4 regions of the Caballeronia sp. LZ065 genome follow, and region 4 is predicted to be linked to each of the others. Evidence: predicted binding sites of a transcription regulator. Region 4 holds the regulator's gene; each other region holds the start of a gene.
What was found. Region 4 encodes LexA, which represses DNA repair genes until DNA is damaged. Its sites were predicted from a motif close to ACTGTATNNNNATACAGT; they were not measured.

Region 1: the regulator LexA is predicted to act here: its motif matches at 1,602-1,619, upstream of imuA (translesion DNA synthesis-associated protein ImuA).
Region 2: the regulator LexA is predicted to act here: its motif matches at 2,331-2,348, upstream of QCE63_RS11285 (ATP-dependent helicase).
Region 3: the regulator LexA is predicted to act here: its motif matches at 1,898-1,915, upstream of QCE63_RS22040 (putative DNA modification/repair radical SAM protein).

What each region holds. Positions count from the first base shown of each region.
Region 1 is NZ_JARUXV010000005.1:190,833-195,784, forward strand. Features, by position in the region: gene QCE63_RS34670 (SOS response-associated peptidase family protein) at 1-744, opposite strand, end outside; gene QCE63_RS34675 (hypothetical protein) at 783-1,139, opposite strand; gene imuA (translesion DNA synthesis-associated protein ImuA) at 1,646-2,359, shown strand; gene QCE63_RS34685 (DNA polymerase Y family protein) at 2,283-3,746, shown strand; partial or broken gene QCE63_RS34690 (error-prone DNA polymerase) at 3,761-4,952, shown strand, end outside.
Region 2 is NZ_JARUXV010000001.1:2,446,090-2,451,041, forward strand. Features, by position in the region: gene QCE63_RS11280 (DUF4088 family protein) at 1-157, shown strand, start outside; gene QCE63_RS11285 (ATP-dependent helicase) at 167-2,296, opposite strand; gene QCE63_RS11290 (hypothetical protein) at 2,458-2,718, opposite strand; gene QCE63_RS11295 (hypothetical protein) at 2,759-3,223, opposite strand; gene QCE63_RS11300 (RNA-binding S4 domain-containing protein) at 3,520-3,741, shown strand; gene QCE63_RS11305 (MATE family efflux transporter) at 3,994-4,952, shown strand, end outside.
Region 3 is NZ_JARUXV010000003.1:394,913-399,864, reverse strand. Features, by position in the region: gene QCE63_RS22045 (UdgX family uracil-DNA binding protein) at 1-663, opposite strand, end outside; gene QCE63_RS22040 (putative DNA modification/repair radical SAM protein) at 674-1,885, opposite strand; gene QCE63_RS22035 (hypothetical protein) at 2,203-2,424, shown strand; gene QCE63_RS22030 (hypothetical protein) at 2,538-2,846, shown strand; gene QCE63_RS22025 (aldose 1-epimerase) at 3,454-4,389, opposite strand; gene QCE63_RS22020 (phytanoyl-CoA dioxygenase family protein) at 4,386-4,952, opposite strand, start outside.
Region 4 is NZ_JARUXV010000001.1:1,666,810-1,671,761, reverse strand. Features, by position in the region: gene cysT (sulfate ABC transporter permease subunit CysT) at 1-193, opposite strand, end outside; gene QCE63_RS07710 (sulfate ABC transporter substrate-binding protein) at 308-1,342, opposite strand; gene lexA (transcriptional repressor LexA) at 1,601-2,278, shown strand; gene QCE63_RS07700 (hypothetical protein) at 2,493-2,822, shown strand; gene QCE63_RS07695 (DUF2939 domain-containing protein) at 2,919-3,521, shown strand; gene QCE63_RS07690 (universal stress protein) at 3,542-4,051, opposite strand; gene nodI (nodulation factor ABC transporter ATP-binding protein NodI) at 4,413-4,952, shown strand, end outside.

The DNA of each region.
Region 1 (4,952 bases), on a different contig from region 4:
CCATCGCGACCAAAGGCAGGCGACGTGCATCAACTGGCCGTTGTTCGGACGGAATTCCAGTACAACATTCTCGTCCTGCTCGTGCGATTCCAGGAGCGTGCCTTCCATCTTGGCCTTGCTGACGTTTTCATAGAACACGTCGACCAGCATGATGCCGTGCGTGTGGCCAAAACACGGTTTCCAGAACCCTTCGAGATTATCCCGACGAGCGTTGTACGTGCCGGGGAAGCGCCGATCATAGTTCTCGGGCTTCCCCGCGATACGACATTGATAGCGCATAGGTTTGACGACGTACTGTCCGTCTTCGATGATCAGCACTGGCGCATAGTGTCCGGGAAAGATTCGCGAGTCGCGTTCCTTAGGCGTGGTGCGCCGCAGGTCGTCGATCCGACGAAGAGCGGAATCTATTTTGTCGGTGGCGATACGGCGGCTTTCTGCCGCCGCTTTCGTGACCTTTATCTGTAACGCACGCTCGGCATCGGCGAGGCGGGTGCGCTGCTTGAAAAGATCCTGTTCGAGCGTGTTCGCCTGCCCTGTGTTGAAACGATCGATGGATTCCTTGATCTGGCGTTCGTCGTCGTTTTCTGGATGAAGAAAGGCGTCCTCCATCGCTTTCGGGATCTTGGCTTTGCTGCCTTCGGCGCGTTCCCAGAACAGGCGCGCGAACTCGCGGATATCCATCTGTGCGCCAAACATCTTCACGTAGCGTCGATAGTCCGCCTGGATCTGCGCCGAGTAGCACACTGCCGCCTCCTGTAAGGTTCAGCTGTTCGCCTGATCGTCTATGTTGCCGTGCCGGTCGCCTCGCGGCACAGCTTCATCATCTTCTGGACCACCGTGCTCGCATGGTTTAACCCCATATCGCCAGTGAAGAGCACTGGCACATCGGATTGACGGAGGGCGATCCCTGCGCTCTTCAGATCACGGCGGGCAATGTTGAGGGCCAATTGTCCGATGCGCACGCGCTCCGGCCAGCTCATCGTAACGAGGTTTCGCTTAAGCCAGATGCGGCAGCTATCCACGACGTGATCCACCCGCCACTCCTGTGTCAGCGCATGCGAGGCAGCAAGCGTTGCCACCAGAAAACACAAGAGGTCGGCCCGCGCGCCATTCAGCTCGTCAATATCGGATAGATCCATTGCGCTCCTCGTGTGTTCTTAACATACTAGCCGCCTTCGTCGGCCCGTTCGCCACCTCGCGAAATCAGCCGTTTCGACTGCCCGCCTGTACGCAAGTGCGGTCGGCTTACCCACTTTCAACAACCGAGATCGACGGCGCGCTGCAGGCTACCCCGCCCACCGCGCGATCGATCACATCAGGCACAGTAGTGGCGGTCCCACGATGTCGTCAGCCCGACAACGGTTTGAACTCGTCGGGCGACCCTGCCTCCACGGTTCAACCATTCTCTTGCAAATTAGGCTCGCCGACTTTTCCTTAGGCCACAGCCTTGCCAATCGTCACGTCGCCAGACGTCTCGCGGAGCTTGGCGACGAGGTCGACGAACTCGGGCGTCGGTGTCTCGGAGCAAGCATAGGGGTCAAGTCTCTGCGGCCACATAAAAAGGTGCAGATCACTGCTCCGATTTCTGCGCTACACTCGATACTGTACATTTATACAGTGGTTCCACGCCCCGCTATTACCGATCATGGCCGCTTTGCCTAAACACATCGAGTCGATTCACCCGGCGCTTTGGCGTGGGTCTCAACTCGCGCGTGCCTACGGAAAAACCATCGATACCGGCTACGCCGCGCTGTCGGCGGAGCTGCCCGGCGGTGGTTGGCCGGTCGGCGCGCTGGTGGAATTACTGGTGCAACAGCCAGGCATCGGGGAGATGCGCTTGCTCAACCCTGCACTCGTCGCCTCAAGCAAGCGGCCAGTCGCCCTTTTACAGGCGCCGCACATACCGAACAGCTTGGCGTTCGCCTATCTGGGCGTGCCGCTGGACAAGCTCATGATGTTGCGCGCACCCAAGACAGCGGACGCCCTTTGGTGCGCCGAGCGTGTGCTGAACGCACGAAGTTGCGGTGCACTGCTCTTGTGGCAGCAGCATATCCGGTCTGAAGCATTGCGGCGTTTGCATCTGGCGGCACAAGCAACGGAAACCCTGCTGATCCTGGTCCGACCGCTAGCCGCCGCCCAGGATTCATCGCCTGCGACGTTACGGCTCGGTGTACGGCCAGCCGATGGCGGAATCGTCGTCGACGTGATCAAGAGACGAGGACCCACGCGCACCGACCAACTGTCCATCCACCTTCAACCTTCACCGATTCTGCTCAGCCCTCATGGCCGTGTTCGTCGCCATCTTCCTGCCCCGGCTTTCGCTGGAGGTGTTTCGGCCGAGGTACTCACCTCGGGCTGAACACGGCTGTGCAGTGCTCGAACGCGACAAGGTCATCGTGCTTGATCAGGTGGCAAGAGAGGCAGGGGTTATGGTGGGCATGAAGCGCGGTGGCGTCACGACGCTCGCAGTGGATGCGTTGATGTACGACCGCAGTCCCGCGCGCGAGCTTGATGTGCAACGCGAAGTCGCGTTCGCGCTGCTGCGCTTTTCGCCTCAGGTAGCGGTGCGGGAAGAAGAAACGATTGTCGTGGACGTGACCGCAAGTCTGCGTCTGTTTGGCGGCATCCGACACGTTTGCCGACAGATCCGAGAGACGGTCAACGCGATCGGCGTGACCGCCCGCATGAGCGTCGCGCCTACGGGCCAAGGCGCGTGGCTTCTCGCCAAACGCGGCCGCCGGCGGGTACTCAAAATGGCCTCGCTTGAACGCAGTCTCAGGGAGCTTCCTTTCATGGTGGTCCCCGAAGTTCGGTCTTTTGGGGAATGGTTCAACGGCCTCGGTTGCCAAGTGCTCAATGATGTTCGTCGTCTGCCACGGGCAGGACTTAAAAAGAGGTGCGGTGTGGATTTACTGGATTCGCTTGACCGCGCCTATGGCCTGTCACCGGAACTCTACGAGTGGCTGGAGCTGCCGCCTTCGTTCAGCGCGCGCACCGAGTTGCCGGATCGCGTCGAGCATGCGGAAGCGGTTCTTTTTTCCGCGCGACGGCTGATCGTGCAGTTGTGCGGTTGGCTGATCGCGCAGCAGCTGGCACTTACGCAAGCCACGATTACGCTTGAGCACGAGCGCGGCCGCCAGGCAATCGAGCCAACGACGATTGAAATTGCGCTTGCCGAACCGACGTGGCAGGAAGAGCATCTCGTTCGTCTGTTGAAGGAACGGCTCGGCCGTATCGAACTTGAGGCAGCCGTTATTGCTCTGCACCTGACAGCATCGAAAGTGGAGCCGGCGGAGCCGCCGAGCGACTCGCTGTTTCCTGACCCCGGAGGATCGGCTCAAGATCACAATCGCTTGCTCGAACTGCTGGTCGCGCGGCTTGGCGCCGAGAACGTCCTGCGACCCGCACCGACTTCGGATCATCGCCCCGAACACGCGAATCAATGGGTGCCGGTGCAGGCGGCAACGAAAGCATGCCCTCCTCCGGCCGAACTTCCACGGCCGACCTGGCTGCTTGACGCGCCCGTGCGGCTAATGATCAAGCATCACCGACCGTTCTACGGATCCCCCCTAAAGCTCGTCTCGACGGGCGAGCGCATCGAGGCCGGGTGGCACGACGGTGAACTGGTGTCGCGCGACTACTATGTCGCCGAGGCCGCGGATAAAAGCTGCTACTGGATCTACCGTGAACGACCGAGCGTGAAGACGGAAGAAGTCCGCTGGTTCCTTCACGGGCTGTTTGGATAATCGGTGGTGTTGCCGTGGATCTCTTCTCGTCAACGCTTCCTGACTACGCGGAGCTTTTCGCGTTCACGAACTTCTCGTTTCTGCATGGCGCATCGCACGGCGAAGAGCTCGTGCTGCGTGCGTCACAACTCGGCTATTCGGGCCTTGCGATCACCGACGAGTGTTCACTCGCCGGCGTCGTGCGCGCGCACGTGCAGGCCAAGCAAGAAAAGCTGCCGCTCATCATTGGCTCCTACTTTCGACTCGTCCACGCCGACAAGCGTCCGGCATTCGGCCTTATCCTTCTTGCGCAGAATCGTAACGGCTATGGCAACCTATCCGAGCTGATCACGCTCGGGCGCATGCGCGCAACGAAAGGCACGTACCTGCTCACGCCGCACGATCTGTCGAAACCCGACAAGGAATACGCCCATATGCGTGGCATGCCCGATTGTCTGGCGATCCTCGTGCCGGATTTTCCGGCAAAAGAAGAGGCACTCTCCGCGCAGGTTGAATGGCTCAAAGAGACGTTTCCGTCGCGCGGCTGGGTCGGCTTGATCCTGCATCAACGCGCGATGGATGACATTCACCGCGGCAGCGTCGAGTATGTCGCGGAGCAACATCGGGTGCCGGTGGTCGCGCTGGGAAATGTGGTCATGCATGTGCGCTCCCGCAAACCGCTGCAAGACACGATGACGGCGATCCGCGTCGGCAAGCCCGTTGCCGATTGCGGTTACGATCTCGCGCCCAACGCGGAGCAACATCTTCGCTCGCGCCTACGGATCAGCAACTTATATCCAGCTCATGCAGTAGCTCAAACGCTCAACATCTTCGAGCGTTGCACGTTCTCGTTGGATGAACTGCGCTACGAATATCCCGACGAACTCGTACCGGAGGGTTTTACGCACGAAGCGTATTTGCGGCAGGAAACCTACATCGGCGCGCATAAACGCTTTCCTGCGGGCATTCCGCATGACGTGCAAACGCAGATCGAATACGAGTTACAGTTGATCGGCGAGATGCGCTATGAAGCATACTTTCTGACGGTCTATGACATCGTGCGTTTCGCACGTAGCCAGCACATCCTGTGTCAGGGACGCGGGTCGGCCGCGAACAGCGCGGTCTGTTACTGCCTGGGCGTGACTGAAGTCGACCCCTCGCGCGGCAACATGTTGTTCGAGCGATTTATCAGCAAGGAACGCGGCGAGCCGCCTGATATCGATGTCG
Region 2 (4,952 bases), 780 kb from region 4:
GAAGCAGGAAGCGCAGCAAGTGCTCGAAATCCTGCGCTCGCTGCGCCCGGAATTGTTCGTCGAAGAGCCTTACGACGGCTACACGCGCTTCGCCGCCTGGCTGCGCAGCATCTTCTCGCCGCCGCGCACGCCGCGCGCCTCGCGCGCACCGCGCTGAGCGCGCCTCTTACTCCCACATCCCCTTCAGGCGCGCCGCGATATCCAGCTTCGCCTTCGCGGCCGCCGCCAGCCCCGCGGCCGTCGGCGCCGTGGGCGCGATCACCGGCGGCCAGGCGGCCGTCTCGAATTGCGGCAGCAGATGCGGCGGAATGAAGCGTGTGCGCTGCGCCCATACGTGGCGGTCGCCGAGATGCGTCTGGTTGTGCACGTAGAAGCGCTGCGGCGTGATGACGTGCAGGTCTTCCTTCGCACGCGTCATCGCGACATACAACAGGCGCCGTTCTTCATCGATTTCCTCGTCGCTGCCCGTGCCCAGATCGGACGGAATGCAGCCGTCGACGCCATTCAGCACGAAAACATTGCGCCATTCCTGACCCTTGGCCGAATGAATGGTCGAGAGGATCAGATAGTCTTCGTCCAGCAGCGGCACGCCGGATTCGTCGCTGGTCGCGTCGGGCGGGTCGAGCGTGAGTTCGGTGAGGAAGCGCTCGCGCGTCGGATAGGTCGACGCGATGCTCTCCATCTGCATCACATCGCCGATGCGGATCGCCGCGTCCTCGTGATTGCGTTCGAGATGCGGTTCATACCAGCGGCGGATCATTTCGAACTCGGCGGGCCAGCCCGATTCGCGGCCGCACAGCTTCGCCATCAGCCCGACGAAACGCGGCCAGTCCTCGCTGGCGCGCGCGGGCGCCTGAAAACGGGCAATGGCCTGCGACGCCACCGCCTGCGGCGCGCTCACGCTGTCGAGCAGGCGCCCGGCCAGCGCCGGCCCGATGCCCGGCAGCAATTGCGCGACGCGAAAGCCCGCGACGCGGTCGCGCGGATTCTCGGCCCAGCGCAACACGGCGAGTACGTCCTTGACGTGGATCGAATCGAGAAACTTGAGGCCGCCGAACTTCACGAACGGAATATTGCGCCGCGTGAGTTCGATTTCGAGCGTGGCGCTGTGATGCGCCGCGCGGAACAGCACCGCCTGCGACTTGAGCTTCATGCCGCCTTCGCGCGCCTCGAGCACTTTCTCGACGACATAGCGCGCCTGATCCGCTTCATCAGCGACGCTGACGACGCGCGGCTTCTGCGCCGACGCCTTGTCCGTCCACAGGTTCTTCGTATAGCGCTCGGACGCGAGCCCGATCACCGCGTTCGACGCCTCGAGGATCGGTTGCGTCGAACGGTAGTTGCGATCCAGCGTGACACTGGCGGCGGGTGGGTTGAAGTGTCCGGGGAAGTCGAGAATGTTGCGCACCGTCGCGCCGCGAAACGAATAGATGGACTGCGCATCGTCGCCCACGACAGTCAGGCCGCGCCCGTCCGGTTTCATCGCGAGCAGGATGGACGCCTGCAGGCGGTTGGTGTCCTGGTATTCATCGACCAGCACGTGATCGAAACGGCTCGACAAGTCCGCCGCCACCGACGGCTCCGCAGCGAGATGCGACCAGTAGAGCAGCAGGTCGTCGTAGTCGAGCACGCTTTGCGACTGCTTGGCGTTCACATATGCGGCGAACAGGCGCTTCAGGTCGGATTCCCACTCGCGGCACCAGGGAAACGACTGGTCGAGCACCGTGGCGAGCGACGCGCCGGTGTTCACGACGCGCGAGTAGATCGAGAAGCAAGTGGACTTGGCCGGAAAGCGCTTTTCCTTCGATGACAGCCCGAGCTCGTGCCGCACGAGGTTCATCAGGTCGGCGGAATCTTCGCGGTCGTTGATGGTGAACGACGGCGCGAGGCCGACGAGATCGGCGTAATCGCGCAGCAGTCGCGCGCCGACGCTGTGGAACGTGCCGGACCACGTCAATCCCTGCGCGATGGCGCTGCGCGCACCGAGCGCCTGAGTGGCGATGCGGGTCACGCGCCGGGTCATTTCGAGCGCCGCGCGGCGCGAAAAGGTGAGCAGCAGGATGCGATGCGGATCGGCGCCTTTCACCAGCAGGTGCGCGACGCGATGCGCAAGCGTATTGGTCTTGCCGGATCCCGCACCCGCGATGACAAGCAGCGGCCCGCCACGACGATCGGGTTCATCGACGCCAAATTCGACCGCCTGGCGTTGTGCCTCGTTAAGCTTCGCGAGGTAGTCCGCGACTTGTCTGGCGGTGGAATCGGCAGCGGTGTCGGCGGTATCGGGGAGCGTGAGCACGGGTACAGGGACGGGCGGGAAAAGAGTGACGCACACTGTATATCCATACAAGCTTTGCACGCAAGTCTTTGCCTGGACTCAGCTTTTGACCCCGAAAAAGAAACAAGCCCGATCCGTTGGGGAACCGGGCTTGCGGCGTCGATCGACGCGCGTTCAGACGTTCAGTCCGCCTTCTTCGCGTTTTTCAGCTTCGCGTCCGCAGCGGCTTCGTTGGCTTCGGACTGGGCTTCGGTCTTCTTCTTGTCGGCCTTGGCCTGCGCCACGGCGGCGTCCTTGTCGGCCGATGCCTGCTTCTTTGCCGCCTTCTGATCGGCCTTCGTCATCGGCGCGTCGCTGGTGGTCTGCGCGATCGACGCCGCGCTCGCGCTGGCCAGCGTTGCCGCGACAAGCGCGGCCAGGAATGCCTTCGATCCTTGCTTCATATGTCCTCCCTGGAACGATTTCGCCGGGACAGCGACATGCTTAGTGCTGCAGTCCCGTGTCCTTCGGCGCGTTCGGCTCGGTGGCGTTCAGTTCTGCCTTCGCGGCGTCCTTGTCGGCCTTGCGATTGATCTTCGCGTTCTTCACCTCTTCCTTGTACTGCGCGTTGGCCTGCTGGCTCTGCGCCTTCAGTTCGGCCTTCGACGACTTCTTCGACGCGCGGTATTCAGCGTTGGCCTGCGCGTTGGCATTGCGGCGCTGGACGAGCGGATCGGTCGGCGCGGGCGCGACGAGGTTCTGCTGCGGCGGCGTCACGGGCTGCTGGGCCTGCGCGGGCATGGCGTTGCCGGGCATCGGATTCGACATCTGGCCCGGCGCCGGCTGCATCGTCTGCGCCTGTGCGGGCGCCGGCGTCATGGGGGCCGGCTGCGTGCTTTGCGCAAAGGCGCTCGACGCAGCAAAGGTGGCGATGGCGGTGCCGATCAACAGAATGCGAGCTTGAGTCATGAGCATGTCCTCTCTCTGATTTGTGTGCCGTCGGATCGTTGTCCGCACGGCGTTTGTCGATTTGGAAAGATGACCGAAGCTGTTTCAGTCAAACCGTCGGACCCGCCGGCGCGCGATCGAGTTCTGCAAAACCCGTCATTGTTACCGACGGTTTCATCTGGCTACATTTGCCAACCAGACTGCTTTCGAACCGGTTACCGGGGTCTCGCTTGTAGGGAGCACGTCGCATGCCCGGCGCGTGCTCGCCGGTGGTTTATGATGGACCCCTCCTTCCCGCAATCCCGCTTCGCCCGTCCATGCCGTCACTACAATTCACCCTCACGGGCGACTTCGTCGAACTTCACAACCTGCTCAAGCTGATGGGTCTCGCGGACAGCGGCGGCTCGGCGAAAGCGCGGGTCGCCATGGGCGACGTGACCGTCGACGGCCACGTGGAGATGCGCAAGACATGCAAGATCCGCGCGGGCCAGGTCGTGAAGCTCGACGGCCAGACCATCCGCGTGCGCGCGCCCGAATGACCGTCGCGGAGTTTGAGTGCAGGCGTCACGCGCTTGCCAAAAGCCCGGCATAAGCCGGCGCGTCATCGACACGCCGCACGCGAGGCAATAAGCTTGTCATCTTCCGTTTTCGACGCCCCTGCATCCCGGAAGGGCGCGGAATAATCCCGGTGTCGGTACGGTCAGGACGCTTGCGGACCCGCGCCACGCCGCCGCACCTGAAGCGCCGCCGAAGACGCGCCCGCCCCTGCTCCGTTTGATTCGCTCTCGACCATGCAAGCCCAAACCCCGCGCGCGCAACGCGCGCATCAAGGACCACCGAGCCTCACCCGTCACGCCGCCGACACCGCGCGCCTCGCGGCGCCGCTCGCGATCGCGCAACTCTCGCAGATGGCGATGGGCGTCACGGACACCATCCTGCTCGGCTCGCTCGGTCCCGATGCCCTCGCCGCCGGTGGCCTCGGCGCAAATCTTTTCTTCGTCGTCGTGACGCTGCTGCAGGGCGTGCTGACGTCGGTGTCGGTGTCCGTGGCGCACGCGCGCGGCGCCAACGCCGACGAGCGCGTGCCAGGCATCTACTGGACCGGTTTCGTGCTCTCGCTGCTGCTCGCGGTGCCCGCCTTCGTGCTGCTGTCCTATGCCGAAGCCATCCTGCTCGCGTTCCACGAACCGGCGCTGCTGGCGAAGAACGTCGGCGAATACTGCGCGGTGCTGCGCTGGGGCACGCCGGCCAGCCTGATCGGCGTCGGCATGATGCGCGCGTTCCTGCCGGCCATCGGCGCGGCGCGCCGGCTGCTGTGGGTGTCGATCGGCGGCGTGTTCGTCAACGGCTTCCTCAACTACGGCCTCATTCACGGCGCCTACGGCCTGCCGCGCGAAGGCTTTCTCGGCTCCGCGGCGGCGACCACCATCACCGTCTGGCTGATCGCGCTCGCGCTCGTCGCCTTCCTGCATCTGCGGCCGCGCTACCGGCATTTCGTCACGCGGACGCGGCCGCGTCTGCCGCTGATGAGCGAACTGTTCAGCATCGGCTGGCCGGTCGCGATCACCTATGGCGTCGAATCCACGCTTTTCCTCGCCACCGGCATGATGGTCGGTTTGCTCGGCGAAGCGCCGCTCGCCGCGCATCAGATCGCGCTCAATGTGGCCTCCGTGGCGTTCATGGTGCCGCTCGCCATCGGTCAGGCGGCGAATGTGCGCGTCGGCTACTGGGTCGGCGCGGGCGTGCCGCT
Region 3 (4,952 bases), on a different contig from region 4:
CTCGTTCAGCCGCGCGGGGTTGAAGATGCTGCGGTAATAGGTCATCCAGAGCCCTTCGGCGGCGTCGGGCGTGTCGACGGCATGGTCCGACGCAAGCGCGGGGCGGCGTTCGAGTTGCAGGCGTGTGCCGTCGAACATCGCGGCGCCGTCGGGGGTCGCGATCAGCCAGGTCGAACGGCCCATGCGCGCGGCGAAATGCTCGGCACCCCAGGCGAGGACATCGTGATCCGGCTCGTACCACGCGACATATTCCGGCGCGCCGAGCGCCGCGTCGCGCTGGCGGAACCGCACGTAAGCGATCATGTCGTGCTGGGCGCGCCGCACTGCCTTGGCCATCTTGTAGAGGCGCGCGCCGTCTTCATCGGCCGCCGATGCCACCGAGCGGTCGCCCTGCGCCCAGCGCCATAGCACGCGGTAGAGAAAGCTCCAGCGACGCTCGTCGCGGAAATGCGCGGCGTCCTTCAGCAGCGCGGACAACTCGCGCGACACGCGGATCCGCGGCGCATCCGGTGCTTCATGTTGAGGGACGGGTTCGTTGAACAGCGCGGGTTCGGCCTGCGCCGTGCGCCAGTCGATCGACTCGGGCGCGAGACCCTGCGCGAGGGCGTCGAGGGCGGCGGTACGCCAGGCATCGAAATCGTCGTCGATGGAGATGATGCGCATCAGATCAACGTCAAATCAGCGACAGCTGCACCGGTCCGGTCGCGAGCGCCCGCCGCAGATTCTCCGAGGGCGTATCCGCCAGCGGCGGCTTGTAGTCGGCCGTCACGACGAACGGCTTCACCTTGTCCATTGCGCAGCGCAGCCGGACGAGATCGTCGTAGCGCACCCGCCGCGCACGCCGCAATTCGACGATGCGCTTTGCATTGCGCATGCCGATGCCCGGCACGCGCGCGATCATGCGCGCGGGGGCCACGTTCAGATCGACTGGAAAGCGTTCGCGATGGGCAAGCGCCCAGGCGAGTTTCGGATCGACGTCGAGCGGCAGGTTGCCGGCATCGCCGAGCAGTTCGGCCGCGCCGAAGCCATAGCCGCGCATCAGGAAGTCCGCCTGATAGAGCCGGTGCTCGCGCAGCAGCGGCGGCGCCTTTGCGGGCACGCCCGACGGACTGTCGGGAATCGGGCTGAACGCCGAGTAGTACACGCGTTTCAGCTGATAGGAACCGTAGAGCGTTTCGGCGGTGCCGAGGATGGTGCGGTCATCGGTTTCGTCGGCGCCGACGATCATTTGCGTGCTCTGCCCCGCCGGCGCGAAACGCGGCGCGCGCGGCTCTGCTTCCGACTCCTCGCGGGCCACGCGAATGTTGCCCATGGCGAGCTTGATCGTGCGGCCGCTTTTCTCGGGCGCGAGGCGTTCGAGGCTGATCTCCGTCGGCAGTTCGATATTCACGCTCAGACGGTCGGCATAGCGGCCGGCCAGCGCGATGATTTCGGGATCGGCGTCGGGGATCGTCTTCAGATGGATATAGCCGCGAAAGTGATGTTTCTCACGCAGCGACTTCGCGACTTGCACGAGTTGGTCCATCGTGTAATTCGACGAGCGGATCACGCCGGAACTGAGAAACAGCCCGTCGATGTAGTTGCGGCGGTAAAAGTCCAACGTGAGGTTCACGACTTCGTCAGGCGTGAAGCGCGCGCGCGGCACGTTGCTGGAACGGCGGTTGATGCAGTACTGGCAGTCGTACAGACAGAAGTTGGTCAGCAGAATCTTGAGCAGCGAGACACAGCGGCCGTCGGGCGTGAAGCTGTGGCAGATGCCGGAGCCGGTGCTTGCACCCAGGCCGTCGATGCCGCGCGACTCGCGTTTGGGCGCCCCGCCGCTCGCACACGACGCGTCGTACTTGGCGGCGTCGGCGAGAATTTCGAGCTTTTCGGAAAGTTCCATCTTGAGAACAATACTGTGTTTATATACAGTATCTCATGTTGAGTAAGGATTGAGAAGGCGGTGTTGAGGAGATGAGCGCATGTTGTGGGCCTGCGCCTTGACGCCTTACTGCTAAATGCTCATGTGTGAGCGGTAGAGAGCTTGATCGCTCACTTGCGAGCGCTTGAATGTAGTCGCTTGGCTTCAGATAGTCGCCTTGCCGAGCATTTTCAGGTCGGGGGCGTCCTTCGCCTGACCACTGATATGGGTTTGACTCTTGCGACGCCCTGCACAGCCTTTGCGACCATGCCCTGCCGAAACAGAAACTGGAGACATTGATGCGATTCGACTACAAGACCTTCCATATCGACTGCACGGCCCGTCACGACGAGGACGGGAGCTTCTACGCTCACGCCCGGATCACTCGTGCTCACGGCGAACCGGCTGCGCAACTCGAAATTTTCGATTCTGGCGATCTCGACACTTTTGCGAATGAATCGGATGCGCTGCACTGCGCCCGGTCCTGGGCTATTGAGTGGTGTAACGAGGCGCAGGCCTGACGCGTTCCGAATCTCCTGTTTGCAAGGCACGAGCCTTGCGCGATGTAAGGCGTATGGCTGAGGCGTTGAGCCGACGGGCTATGCGAGATCATCTATAAATGGGAGGACACATCATGAAGAACGCGAAGAAAGGATTGCTGGTATCCGTCATGTTTCTGAGCCTGTCCGGCGCGGCGTTTGCGCAGGGCGCGGGCGGCGGAGCTGGGGGTGGGGCCGGCGGTGGTACGGCAGGGGGTAACGGCGCTGGCCAGGGTGGTACGGGGATGGGCACGCCAAACAGTGAGGGCGTGACGGGCACGACGTCTGGTGCATCCGGCGCGAACACGATGAGCTCACAACATGGCTCGAGCAAGATGCAAAAGAACAAGAAGGGCGGCATGGATTCTGGCTCGTCGAGCGGCGGCGCAGCCAAATCCTATTGAATTGTTAGAAGAGTCGATAAAACAGCGTGACGGTGCCCGGGCCAGCGAGCCTGGGCGTGACTGCCTCATCTCTCTCGAAGCTCCCGAAGCGCTGCATAGACTTCTCGATGGTTTCCCTTGCATGCCGATCGGCCGCGCGTAGCGCTGGGCTGGCGCTTTCAATGGCTGCGCCTGTTTGTTAAACGGCGCGATGTCACGGTGGGTCCGCGATCCAAGCCCGGTGTGGCCTGTGAGGGCACTCGCTACTGCCGGGCCAAAAACGTGGTTTTGTGCTGCGCCCGTGTGATGACGCTGGGCGGTAAGGAAGCTGCTTTCTTTGGTGACTTTCTTTGCAGCACGCAAAGAAAGTTACCCCCGCCCCGGGGAGGGGCAGTACTAACGGACCGACGCGAAAACGGGAAGTTAATAGAAGTGGGGGGGCGAAAGTTAAAACCCCGCCCGGGAAGGGTCATTACTGATAGACCGACGCGAAAACGGGAAGTTAATAGAAGTGAGGGCGAAAGTTAAAACCCCGCCCGGGAAGGGCCATTACTGATAGACCGACGCGAAAACGGGAAAGCTATGGAAAGCTATGGAAAGCGCAACGCTTCCCGACCCTGTCAGGACCTCAATCGAAACGAGTTGTCCACTTGAACGTCGCACTGGCGGACTCGCCAGGCAAGAGCACGGTGCCGCCCTTCATCGCGTGATCGACAGAATCGAGATTGACCCAGTCGGCCACATTGCTCACCGGCTCGACGCATAGCAAATCCGGAAACGCGGACGGTGCATACACGACCATGTGCGCGAAGTCAGGATCGGCAGAAAGCGTGACAGACCGCCGCTCATCGGGCCATTCAATGATCGCGGTGCGCGACCAGCATGCATAGTTGTTGTCGAGATCGAAGGCATCGGCGGACATGCCCTCAAGCGAGGCCATCGCATCCACGCTCGGATGCGCACCGGCATGCGTCGGCAGCAGGTCAAGAGTGCTATGCCACATCGCGGCGACGCGTGCATGAATGCGCGTGTTAAACGTCCGCGGATAGTAAGGATGATGCCCCATGCCAAACGGCATAGGCCGATCAGACAGATTGCGCGCGGACAGCGTCACGCTCAGGCTATCGGCGTCGAGCGCGAAGTCCTGCGCCGCTTCATAGGCGAACGGCCAGTGATGAGCCGTTTCCCGCGAAGGCTCATGCCGCAAAACCAGCCGTGCCCGCCCATCCGACACGTCATCCACCCGCCACGGCAAGCGCCATGCATTGCCGTGCAGCGCGTGCGGGAACGCGTTGCCATCTCCGGACAGATCCACGAACGCGCCGTGAAAGGCGAAACGCGCATCGCGAATCCGGTTGCAGTAAGGCAGGAGTGGAAAGCTCGCCATGCCCAGCGGATCACGCGCGGCCAGCGCCTCGGACGTCGCAGGGCGCAGCCAGTGGACCGTCTGGCCATCGCGGGATTCGTCGAAAGCGGCAATCGCGCCGCCAATGTGCGGCGCAAGCAGCACGCGCCGCGCGTCGTGGCGCAACTCGACGAGACGTGCGGAAGCAGGCGTGCTCAATATGCGAACTGCCGGTAGTTCTCGTCGAAGGTCCGCGCCGTCTCGTCCACTTGCGGATTGAAACGCAGCAGACGCCGTGCGCGCGCGGGCAACGCGGCAAACACGTCGCGCGGCACGTCGATATGCACTTCGGGCCGGAAATACCACGCCCGGCTGTAACCGATCACGACCATCGGGCGCGGGTCGCCGGTCAGGTTCGGCGTGCCTCGGTGCAAGCCGCGCACGTCGCGAATCATCACGTCGCCGATTTGCATCGGCACGCGCTCCGCCGGGAACCGCCCTGCTTCGAGGCCCGCCAGCGCTTCGTCGCGAGACAGGCGATGCGTGCCGCGCGTGGTTTCCAGCGGGCCATTGCTGTCGTCGACATCGACGAGCGGGAAATTCACCGCGAGCTGGAACGAAGGCGTCTCGGGTGCGTTGTCGAAGAGCGGCGGCGTGTCGCGATGCCACTCCTGATGCACCGAGCCGAGCACCGGCGTGTCGGTGGCGAGCTGGCACATCACCGGATCCGGTCCAGCGACGCGCTCGAGGATACCCACGATGTCTTCGTCGCAAAAGATGGC
Region 4 (4,952 bases):
TCAGCCGGTACGAGGCCAGCACGCGCGGCGACGTGACCGCGCGCACGAACTGGGCCCAGTCGAGCGTCGCGGTCTTCGCGAAGGTGGCCGCAAGCGGAATCAGCACCACGAGGCTCAGGTAAGCCAGCGTGATGCCGAGGGTCAGGCCGAAACCGGGCAAGGCGCTCGGTTTCCTGAATGTGAAGGTCGTCATCCTTGAGTCTTCCTTTTGCGCCGGGGGAGGCGCGTGCTGCCGGGGTACTGCTTGAGGGGTACTGCTTGAGCGACGCGCGGCGTCATGGGTGCGCCGCGTCGTCGGAACCTGTCCTTACTGCGGCTGATAGATCGAGTCGAACACGCCGCCGTCGGCAAAGTGCGTCTTCTGCGCCTTGGCCCAGCCGCCGAACGTGTCGTCGATGGTGTAGAGCTTCAGCTTCGGAAACTGTTTCGTGAGGTCGGCCGGCACCGTCTTCGAACGCGGACGATAGAAATTGCGTGCGGCAATCTGCTGGCCTTCGTCGCTATACAGATACTTGAGATACGCCTCGGCGAGCTTGCGCGTGCCGTGCTTGTCGACGACCTTGTCCACCACCGCGACCGGCGGCTCCGCCAGGATGCTCACCGAAGGCACTACGATCTCGAACTTGTCCGGACCAAACTCCTTCAGCGACAGGAACGCCTCGTTTTCCCACGCGATCAGCACGTCGCCCTGGCCGCGCTGCACGAAACTTGTCGTCGCGCCGCGCGCGCCGGAATCGAGCACGCCCGCGTTCTTGTAGAGCTTCGTCACGAAATCCTTCGCGGTCTGCTCGTTGCCGCCCGGCTTGTGCTGCGCATACGCCCACGCGGCCAGATAGTTCCAGCGCGCGCCGCCCGAAGTCTTCGGATTCGGCGTGACGATCGACACGCCCGGCTTCGCCAGGTCGTCCCAGTCCTTGATGTGCTTTGGATTGCCCTTGCGCACCAGGAACACGATGGTCGAGGTGTACGGCGAGGCATTGTCCGGCAGGCGCTTCTGCCAGTCCGCATTGACGAGGCCCTTGCCCGCGAGCGCGTCGATGTCATACGCCAGCGCGAGCGTGACGACGTCGGCCTGCAGACCGTCGAGGACCGCACGGGCCTGGCCGCCGGACCCGCCGTGCGACTGCTTGAAGGTGACGGTCTCGCCCGTCTCGGCCTTCCACTTCTTCGCGAAGGCCTGATTGAAGTCCTGATAGAGCTCGCGCGTCGGATCGTAGGACACATTCAGGAACGATGTCTCCGCGCTCGCGGACGCAGCCATGCCGATGCCCGCCGCCGTCAACGCCGCCGCCGCGAGCAGGCGGCGCGCGCCCTGCCCCAAACCCCATTTCAAGCTTTGCATTCCCCGTTCTCCGTCTTATCGAATTGACGGAATCAGTCTAACGATGCGTCTATATGATTAGAAATAATCGTTTCTCACTTTTTTATACGTAAAACTGCTAAGAAGCTTATTCCTGTGCATGGGAAGCCGCTCCGGCCGCACATCGAGCGCGCCGGGGGCCCGCACGGCCGAACTTAAAGTAAAGCTTGAAAAGCGCCGAATACTGTATAAAAATACAGTCACCTGTCCATCCATACAGTGTCCGAGGGGTCCGAGCCAGTGAACAAGACATCCAAACTCACCGCGCGGCAGCAGCAGGTGTTCGAGCTGATCCAGCGTGCGATCGAGCGTACGGGCTTCCCGCCCACACGCGCCGAGATCGCCGCCGAACTCGGCTTCAGTTCGGCCAACTCGGCCGAGGAACATCTGCGGGCGCTCGCGCGCAAGGGCGTGATCGAGCTCGCGGCGGGCTCGTCACGCGGCATCCGGCTGCTGGCCGAGTCAGCGCGCATCGAGCGGCTGGAAGACCTGCCGCATCAGTTCACGCTGCCGCATGCGAGCATCATGCAGCTCTCGCTGCCGCTGGTCGGCCGGGTCGCGGCCGGTAGTCCCATCCTCGCGCAGGAGCACATCTCTCAGCACTACGCCTGCGACCCCGCGCTGTTTTCGAGCAAGCCGGACTACTTGCTGAAGGTGCGCGGACTGTCCATGCGCGACGCGGGCATTCTCGACGGCGACCTGCTCGCCGTGCAGAAGCGCACCGAGGCGAAGGACGGGCAGATCGTCGTCGCGCGTCTGGGCGACGACGTGACGGTGAAGCGCTGGAAGCGTCATCGCGACGGCGTCGAACTGATCGCCGAGAATCCGGACTACGAGAACATTTTCGTGCGCTCCGGCACCGGCGAATTCGCGCTCGAAGGCATTGCGGTCGGCCTGATTCGTTCCGGCGAGTTCTGACATCCCGGCATCAAGCGTTGGTGAGGCCAAGACTCGCAAAAGATTCGAAATTTTGATGTCCCGCTTGTCTTAAAGAGACAATAAATGTCCTGGACAAAGCGGAATATCACCTCACCAACCGCAGCAACGCTCACTCGGGCGTTCAACCGAAAACCAGCATGACGGCCACCGTTCGCGGCGCGCTGCTGTGCGTCCTATCGTCTGGAGAGTCACCATGGAACGTTTCGCCCGCTTGTTGCCCTTCCGCCAATTCGACCGTCTGCGCCATCTGCGCACGCTGATTTCGTGCGGCATGCCGCGCGCCGAAGCCACGCCGGATCTCTTCGAGACGGACATGCCCGCACTGCCGTCGCGTCAGCCCGCTTTTGCGCGGGTTTCGCTGAACAGCGCCGTGCACGCGGAAGCGGCGGAACGCGCACCGGTGCGCGTTTATCGTGGACAATCCCGCGTGATTCTCGTTGGCAAGATCGACGAAGTGTCGCGCATGCTCGACCGCTGCATCGCGGAGGAAAGCGCAGGGCTGGCGGGCGGAATCCTGGCGTAAGCGGGTCCGGCAGTCGCTGAATTCTGGTTCGAGGGATTTATCGGGTGCATGCGCGGTCAATCGGGATTCACGTTCCGCACGAGGCCTTTCCGTCGCATGTCCCGCACGACCCGCTTCACCCTGACCACGCTCGTCGTCCTGATCGTCATCGGACTGTTGGGCTATATCTATGCATCGCCGTATATCGCGCTAAATCGCCTCAAGCGCGCCGCCGATGCGCGCGACGCGCAGACAGTCAACCAATATGTCGATTATCCCGCGCTGCGCGCGAGCCTCAAGGAACAAGTCGCTGCCTTGCTCACACGGCGCGTGGACATCCAGAAGAGCGGCAATCCGCTCGCGATCATCGGGGCGATGATCGGCGCGGCGGTGGTCGGTCCGCTGGTGGATACCTACGCAACACCTGACGGCGTCGCGGCCATTCTCAACGGCATCCCGCCGCGCGGCACACCCGGCGAACGTCCGTCGCCGGCCGGAACGAACGAGGCGGCGATATCATCGGGAGCGCCCGCATCGGGCAACATCGCTCCGCCGCCCGAAGCGGTGCCGCAACCGCCCGCCACGACCGCGGGCTATCAAGGCTTGAGCACTTTCGTCGTGACCTATCAGCACGGCGCAGGCGACGCCCGCTACTCAGCCATCTTTCACCGCGATGGCCTCGTGTCGTGGAAGCTCGTTGCGGTGAACCTGAACGGCTGAAGCCGCGGGTAGAGCGTCCGTCAGGCGCCCGCTTCGGCCTTGGCCGGCCGGGCCGCCATGGCGGCGTCTTCTTCCGCCTCGGTCGATTCACCCGCCTGACACACAGCGACCAGAATGCTGCACTTCACGCGGTCGAGCAGCGGCGTGTTCCCCGCGCCCATCCACCAGCGCGCGAGCCCATTGCGGCAACGGTGCCCGACGACCACCAGATCCACGTTCAACTGATCGGCGAGCGCCGCGATCTCGTCGATCGGATGGCCGAACGCGAAGTGTCCCTGCGCCGCCAGGCCGCGTTCGCGCAACCAGTCCACGCCTTCCTGGAGGATGTCGCGGGCGGCATCCTCGAAGCGGCCGCAGGCCATGTCGGTCAGCAGCCCGGCGCTCTGCGCAATGCTTGAGCGCATGTCGACGACGGCCAGAATGTGCGTCTCCGCCTTCAGGTCGAGCGCGAGATTCGCGCCCTGACGCAGCGCCTTGCGGCCCTCTCTGGAGCCGTCATAGCACAGCAGGATTTTTCGATAGCTATCCATCTTGACCTCCCTGGCCAGACTTGCCCTTCGCGCCGGCGCTCCGGATCGGAACGAGGCAGGTGAAGGCAATGCGATTTCCCGTAGTGTCGCGTCTTCATCATCGTGTGTCGCTCAAGGCGTCACAACGGTGGAAAACGCTAACCGGACGCTTATGCCGTTCATGCAAGCTGGCGTCGTGCCAGCCGTGCAACATCCTTGCCCGACAAGCCTCGAACGGTACAGACGGAATCAGCCACGCGGTCCACGCACGGATTCGAAACGGGCTTGCCGCTCGCGACGGCGCGTCGAGCGCCAAGCTGGTGCATTGGATTACACTAGCCCGCTGGATTTCCCATCGCTTTTCTTCGCGCAACACCAATGCATGACTGATCAAACATTGCAGCAGCCATCGCGTGCCGGCCTTCACGATGACATCAGCGCCAGTGCACCCGCCATCGAGTTCAGCGAGGTCAGGAAGCACTACGGCGCGCGCACCGTAGTGGACGGCCTCTCTTTCGACGTGCGCCCCGGCGAGTGCTTCGGCCTGCTCGGCCCGAACGGCGCCGGCAAGACCACGACGCTCAAGATGCTGCTCGGCATCACGTCGCCGGACAGCGGCTCGATCCGGCTCGTCGGCGAACCTGTTCCGGCGCGCGCCCGCTTCGCTCGCGAACGCGTGGGCGTAGTGCCGCAGTTCGACAACCTCGATCCCGATTTCACCGTCCGCGAAAACCTCGTCGTGTTCGGCCGTTACTTCGGGCTGAAGGGTGCGCGCATGGACGCACTCGTCCCGTCGCTGCTCGAATTCGCGCGGCTGGAGAGCAAGGCCGATGCGCGTGTCGGCGAACTCTCGGGCGGCATGAAGCGGCGCCTTACACTTGCGCGCGCACTCGTCAACGACCCCGACGTGCTCGTGATGGAC